2 linked regions of the Caldimonas brevitalea genome follow. The protein of the gene in region 2 interacts with the protein of the main gene of each other region in a pairwise test. Links are inferred from orthologs where the notes say so. Each region holds a gene or a part of one and is shown on either strand. Other genes may lie near its edges. The genes, in order: uvrB and uvrA.

Region 1 (3,274 bases), 3.6 Mb from region 2 along the record:
CTGGTGTTCCTCGGCCTCGGGACAGGCGTGGGTGCGGGCATCGTCGTGAACGACCGATTGCTCACCGGCTGGGGTGGCTTCGCCGGCGAAGTGGGCCACACGGTGCTGGACGCCGCGGGCCCGTTGTGCAGTTGCGGCCGGCGCGGCTGCGCCGAGGCCTTCATCGGGCTCGCGGCCGTGACGCAGGCCGTGCTCGGCACCGACCAGCTGCCGCGCACGCGCGATCCTTCGGCGCTGCTACAAAGTCTGCCGCCGGCCGCCTTCGACGCCGATCGGGCCCACCGCGACCCCGCCTTGCGTGCCGCGCTGGACCGCGCCGGCCAGCACCTGGGGCTGTTGATGCAGAACCTGTGGGCCGCCTTCGATCCGGCGGTCATTGTGCTGGGTGGGCCGACCTGCGAACTGGGGGACAGCTTGCTCGGCCCGGCGCGCGAACGGCTCGAGCGTTATGCGCAGGAAGCCGGCCTGCAGCCGCCGACGGTCCGGCAGGCCCGCTTCGGCCGTCTCGCCCACGCCGTGGGCGCCGCCGCTGCCGTGATCCACTACCAGGTGCGCCCGCTCTCGGACGCCGCGATGCGCGGCAGTGCCGTGGCCGAACCGGCCTGAGGCCGGCCGCACCGCCTGAAAGGGCTCGCACCGCACCGCGCAGCACAGGCTGCCCAACCAGCGCTGCCGACCGCCACCAGCGTCAACCGATCGGAACGATCTTGTCGTCGCCGGCGGCGCCGAAGGCCTGCTCCTTCAGCAGAGCCAATTGGTCGCGCACCCGCGCCGCCTTCTCGAACTCCAGGTTGCGGGCGTGTTCGAGCATCTGCTTCTCGAGCTGCTTGATGCGCTTGCCCAGGTCTTTCTCCGACAAGGCCTCGACCTTGGCCGCTTCTTCCGCCGCCTTCAGGCCCTGGCGGGATTCCTGCGCGGAGAACACGCCGTCGATCAATTCCTTGACGTGTTTGGTGACCGTGCGCGGTGTGATGCCCTGCGCCTGGTTGTGCTCGAGCTGCTTGGCACGTCGGCGCTCGGTCTCGCCAATGGCGCGCCGCATCGAGTCGGTCATTTTGTCGGCGTACAGGATGGCTTTGCCGTTGACGTTGCGCGCGGCGCGCCCGATGGTCTGGATCAACGAGCGTTCGGCGCGCAGGAAACCTTCCTTGTCGGCATCGAGGATGGCCACCAGCGACACCTCCGGGATGTCCAGCCCCTCGCGCAGCAGGTTGATGCCCACCAGCACATCGAAGGTGCCCAGGCGCAGGTCGCGCAGGATCTCGACCCGTTCGACGGTGTCGACGTCCGAGTGCAGGTAGCGCACCTTCACGCCGTTGTCGGACAGGTAGTCGGTCAGCTGCTCGGCCATGCGCTTGGTAAGCGTGGTGATCAGCACCCGCTCGTTGACCTCGACCCGCTCGCGGATCTCCTGCAGCACGTCGTCGACCTGGTGCGTCGCGGGCCGCACCTCGACCACCGGGTCAACCAGGCCGGTCGGCCGCACCACCTGCTCCACCACCTGGCCGGCGGTACGCTTTTCATAGTCGGCCGGGGTCGCCGTGACGAACATCACCTGCCGCATCTTGCGTTCGAACTCCTCGAACTTCAGCGGCCGGTTGTCGAGGGCACTCGGCAGCCTGAAGCCATACTCCACCAGCGTCGTCTTGCGGGCCCGGTCGCCGTTGTACATGCCGCCGAGCTGGCCGATCAACACATGGCTCTCGTCGAGGAACATCAGCGCGTCGGGCGGCAGATAGTCCACCAATGTCGACGGCGGCTCGCCCGGCTTCGAGCCCGACACATGCCGGGTGTAGTTCTCGATGCCCTTGCAATGGCCGATTTCCTGCAGCATCTCGAGGTCGAAACGGGTGCGCTGTTCGAGGCGTTGCGCTTCGACCAGCTTGCCGGCCTTGACCAGTTCGTCGAGCCGGGTACGCAACTCCTCCTTGATGCCTTCGATGGCCGACAGCACCCGCTCGCGTGGCGTGACGTAATGGCTGCTCGGATAGACCGTGAAGCGCGGGATCTTCTGCCGCACGCGGCCGGTGAGCGGGTCGAACAGCTGCAGCGACTCGATCTCGTCGTCGAACAGCTCGATGCGGATGGCCAGCTCGGAGTGCTCGGCCGGGAACACGTCGATCGTGTCGCCGCGCACCCGGAACGTGCCGCGCGCGAAATCGATCTCGTTGCGCTTGTATTGCATGCGGATCAGCTGGGCGATCACGTCGCGCTGACCCACCTTGTCGCCCACCCGCATCGTCATCACCATCTGGTGGTAGTCGCTCGGGTTGCCGATGCCGTAGATGGCGGAGACCGTGGCGACGATCACCACGTCGCGGCGCTCCAGCAGGCTCTTGGTGGCCGACAGCCGCATCTGCTCGATGTGTTCGTTGATCGAGCTGTCCTTCTCGATGTAGAGGTCGCGCTGCGGGACGTAGGCTTCCGGCTGGTAGTAGTCGTAGTAGCTGACGAAATACTCGACGGCGTTGCGCGGGAAGAACTCGCGGAACTCGCTGTAGAGCTGCGCAGCCAGGGTCTTGTTGGGCGCGAACACGATCGCCGGGCGGCCCAGCCGCGCGATGACGTTGGCCATCGTGAAGGTCTTGCCGGACCCGGTGACGCCCAGCAGCGTCTGGTAGCTCAGGCCGTCCTGCACACCTTCGACCAGCTTGTCGATGGCGACCGGCTGGTCGCCCGCCGGGGGGTACGGCTGGTAAAGCTGGAAGGGCGAACCGGGGAAGTGCACGAACTTGTTGTCGTCCAGCACGGAAACTTCGGTCGGAGTGTCAGCCATGGGATACGGGCAGCGGCCTAAAATGGAGGTTGTTCCTCGCCGTCGGGCGCAGGGGTGCGGTGATCTTAGGCCAAGCCCCTCGCCTGCTCACTTCACTGATTAGGAAAGACCTCATGGCAACGCTCTTTGCCGCTGTCGAAATGGCCCCCCGTGACCCGATCCTCGGGCTCAACGAGCAGTTCAACGCCGACCCGAACCCCAACAAAGTGAACCTCGGTGTGGGCGTGTACTACGACGACAACGGCAAGCTGCCCCTGTTGAAGTGCGTCGCGGCGGCCGAAAAGCAGATGCTCGAAGCGCCCAAGGCGCGCGGCTACCTCCCGATCGACGGCATCGCCGCCTACGACCGTGCAGTGCAGACGCTGGTGTTCGGCGCCGACAGCGCGGCCGTCAAGGACGGCCGCATCGCGACCGTGCAAGGCATCGGCGGCACTGGCGGCCTCAAGATCGGCGCCGACTTCCTGAAGAAGCTGAACCCGAACGCCCAGGTGTTGATCA
Region 2 (3,731 bases):
ATGAAGGTACGCCGTGTCGTGACCGAAGGAGGGCTTGCGGCAGGCCTGCGCGCAGCTGCTGTAGCCACGTCCCCGTTCACACCCTGACGGCTGCCCGTCCGGCACCCTACCATGGGAAACGACTTTCCGGTCCTGTTGCCTGCCGCAGTGCAACTTGTGCGTCGGCACCTCACCCAGCGAGACCGCGGCGTCATTTGTTGCCGGGCAGCTGTAGAGGAGGCCAGAGCGATCCCGTTCGTATCCGGCTGATCTGCAAGTATCGTGCTCGTGATACTTGGCGATACTTGGGAACGGCCGAGAGAAGCCCAAGCTTCGCGAACCCATCCGACGCCCCGCTACCCCCCTCACTCCTCCAACAACGGCCTCAAATACTTCCCCGTATAACTCCCCGCAAACGCCGCAATCTCCTCCGGCGTCCCCGTCACCACCACCGTCCCACCCCCGGCCCCACCCTCGGGCCCCATGTCGATCACCCAGTCGGCGGTCTTGATCACATCCAGGTTGTGCTCGATCACGACAATCGTGTTCCCCTGGTCCCGCAACTGGTGCAGCACCTGCAGCAGCAACTGGATGTCCGCAAAGTGCAAGCCGGTGGTCGGCTCATCCAGGATGTAGAGCGTGCGCCCCGTGTCCCGCTTGCTCAGCTCCAGCGCCAGCTTCACACGCTGCGCCTCGCCGCCTGACAAGGTGGTCGCGCTCTGCCCCAGGTGGATGTACCCCAAGCCCACATCCAGCAGCGTCTGCAGCTTCCGCGCAATCGACGGCACCGCGCTGAAGAACTCGCGCGCATCTTCCACCGTCATGTCGAGCACTTCGCTGATGTTGCGCCCCTTGTAGAGCACCTCCAGCGTCTCGCGGTTGTAGCGCTTGCCGTGGCACACGTCGCAGGGCACATACACGTCCGGCAGGAAGTGCATCTCCACTTTCAACACGCCGTCGCCCTGGCAGGCCTCGCAGCGCCCGCCCGCGACGTTGAAGCTGAAGCGGCCCGCGCCATACCCGCGCTCACGCGCGGTCGGTACCTCGGCAAACAGCTCGCGGATCGGCGTGAACAAGCCGGTGTAGGTGGCCGGGTTCGACCGCGGCGTGCGCCCGATCGGCGACTGGTCGACGTTGATGATCTTGTCGAAGGCGTCCAGCCCCTCGATGTCGTCGTGCGGCGCCGGCTCGGTGTGGCTCTGGTAGAGCTTGCGGGCCACCGCAGCATACAAGGTGTCGTTGACCAGCGTCGACTTGCCCGAGCCCGATACACCGGTGACGCAGGTGAACAAGCCCACCGGCATCTCGACCGTCACGCCCTTCAGGTTGTTGCCGCGCGCGTTGACGATGCGCAGCACCTTGGCGTCCTCGCCCACCGCGGCGCGGTGGCGCTGACGCGGCACGCCGATCTTGAGCTTGCGCGCCAAATACTGCCCGGTCAGCGACACGTCGCTCGCGGCCACCTCGTCCGGCGTGCCCTGCACCATCACCTGGCCGCCATGCACCCCGGCACCCGGCCCCATGTCGACCACATGGTCCGCCGCGCGGATCATGTCTTCGTCATGCTCCACCACCAGCACCGAATTGCCCAGATCGCGCAAATGCTTCAACGTGCCGATCAGGCGGTCGTTGTCGCGCTGGTGCAAGCCGATGCTCGGCTCGTCGAGCACGTACATCACGCCCGTGAGCCCCGAGCCAATCTGCGACGCCAGCCGGATGCGCTGCGCCTCACCGCCCGACAAGGTGTCGGCGCTGCGGTCGAGGCTCAGGTAGTCGAGGCCGACGTTGTTCAAAAAGCTCAGACGTGAACGAATCTCGCGCACCACCTTGTCGGCGATCTCGGCCTTGGCGCCCTTCAGTCGCAGCGTGTCGAAGATGCCCAGCGCTTCACGCAGCGTCGCATGCGAAATCTCGTAGATGGGCCGCGCCGAGCTGGTCGCCGCGTCCACCAGCTTCACATGCCGCGCCTCGCGCCGCAGCCGCGTGCCTTCGCACTCGGGGCAGGGCTTGGCGCTCTGGTAGCGCACCAGCTCTTCGCGCACCGCCACCGAGTCGGTCTCGCGAAAGCGGCGCTCGAAGTTGGGGATGATGCCCTCGAAGGGGTGCGTGCGCTTGACCGAGCGCTTGCGCCCGTTGGCACCCTCGGCCTGGTAGACGAACTCGATCTCTTCCTCGCCCGAGCCGCGCAGCAACACCTGCTGGGCCTGCGGTGGCAGCTCTTCCCAGGGCAGGTCGATGTTGAACTTGTAGTGCTTGGCCACACTCTCCAGCATCGAGAAGGTGTAGGCGTTGCGCCGGTCCCAGCCTTTGACGGCACCGCTGGCAATGCTCAACGACGGGAAGGCGACCACACGGTCAGGGTCGAACACCGTCACCTCGCCCAAACCGTCGCACGACGGGCAGGCGCCCACCGGCGAGTTGAACGAGAACAGCCGAGGCTCCAGCTCGGACAGCGAGTAGTTGCAGGCCGGGCAGGCGAACTTGCTCGAAAACAGATGCTCGTGGCCCGTGTCCATCTCCAGCGCAATCGCGCGTCCGTCGGCAATGCGCAGCGACGCCTCGAAGCTCTCGGCCAGCCGCTGTTTCAGGTCACCGCGCACCTTCACACGGTCCACCACGATGTCGATGTCGTGCTTCTCGGTCTTCTTGAGCTTGGGCACCTCCACCGCTTCGAAGATGGTGCCGTCGATGCGAAAGCGCACATACCCGCGCGCCTGCATGTCCTGGAACAGTTCCACATGCTCGCCCTTGCGGTCGCGCATCACCGGCGCCAGCACCATCAGCTTGGTGTCCTCGGGCAGCGCCAGCACCGCGTCGACCATCTGGCTCACGCTCTGGGCTTCCAGCGGCAGCTGGTGGACGGGGCAGAACGGTGTGCCGGCGCGGGCGTACAGCAAGCGCAGATAGTCGTGGATCTCGGTCACCGTGCCGACCGTCGAGCGTGGGTTGTGGCTGGTGGCCTTCTGCTCGATCGAGATCGCCGGCGACAGCCCTTCGATCACGTCGACGTCCGGCTTGTCCATCAGCTGCAGAAACTGCCGCGCGTAGGCCGACAGGCTCTCCACATAACGCCGCTGGCCCTCGGCGTACAAGGTGTCGAAGGCGAGCGACGACTTGCCCGAGCCCGACAGGCCGGTGATCACCACCAGCTGATGCCGCGGCAGGTCGAGGTCGATGTTCTTGAGGTTGTGCGTGCGCGCCCCGCGGATGCGGATCTGCGGCGCTTCGGGCCCTCGTGCAGGCGCTGCTGCTGGCGCCGGCGGCGCGACGCTGACGGACTCGGTCGTGGCGCGTGTCGCAGGGGCAGACGAGGCTGGCGCGCCGCCGGCGGACGGTGTGCCGACGACAGCGTCGGCGGCTGCCGCAGGGTCGGCCGGCGTGCCTTTGGCCTGGGCCGTTTCTTCAGCCTTCCGACGGCCGCCTGCCGCGGTCTTGCGTGTCACGGCTGCCGCCGAGGCGGCGCCGGCCGGGCTGGTGTTCCCCGCGTGCTGCGCCTTGGGGGAAGCCGGCGCGGTTCCCGCCGCGGCGGAAGTCGTTGGGCGCTTGCGGGGTGTCGGACGCTCGGACATGGCAATGGATCAATCAGCCGGAAGGAGGAAAGGACAACCCACCATCATAGTGGGCCAAGGTTTCGCCGCCGGGGCCGCGCCAGAAGACCCGCCCAACGCGCTTGCCGAGCCACGGCGGCGCGCCTTACGATGGCGCCATGTTCTTCCCACGTCTCGACCCTCTTCATCCTCCACGGCGCCGCG

Evidence for each region.
Region 1: the proteins of uvrA (region 2) and uvrB interact in binary tests that used the Escherichia coli proteins (3 or more experiments, as listed by UniProt). The link is inferred for Caldimonas brevitalea from one-to-one orthologs.

The regions. Positions count from the first base shown.
Region 1 is NZ_CP011371.1:3,816,310-3,819,583, forward strand. The notes cover bases 233-3,193. They hold uvrB (excinuclease ABC subunit UvrB), read right to left. Parts: upstream 2,777-3,193; coding sequence 689-2,776; downstream 233-688. Other genes in these bases: AAW51_RS16145 (ROK family protein), read left to right, coding at 233-606; AAW51_RS16155 (amino acid aminotransferase), read left to right, coding at 2,890-3,193. In the rest of the region: more of AAW51_RS16145, read left to right, coding at 1-232; more of AAW51_RS16155, read left to right, coding at 3,194-3,274. UniProt on the Escherichia coli protein: The UvrABC repair system catalyzes the recognition and processing of DNA lesions. A damage recognition complex composed of 2 UvrA and 2 UvrB subunits scans DNA for abnormalities.
Region 2 is NZ_CP011371.1:187,413-191,143, forward strand. What follows is about bases 145-3,562. They hold uvrA (excinuclease ABC subunit UvrA), read right to left. Parts: upstream 3,195-3,562; coding sequence 345-3,194; downstream 145-344. Outside these bases: AAW51_RS00815 (Ig-like domain-containing protein), read left to right, coding at 3,686-3,731. UniProt on the Escherichia coli protein: The UvrABC repair system catalyzes the recognition and processing of DNA lesions. UvrA is an ATPase and a DNA-binding protein. A damage recognition complex composed of 2 UvrA and 2 UvrB subunits scans DNA for abnormalities.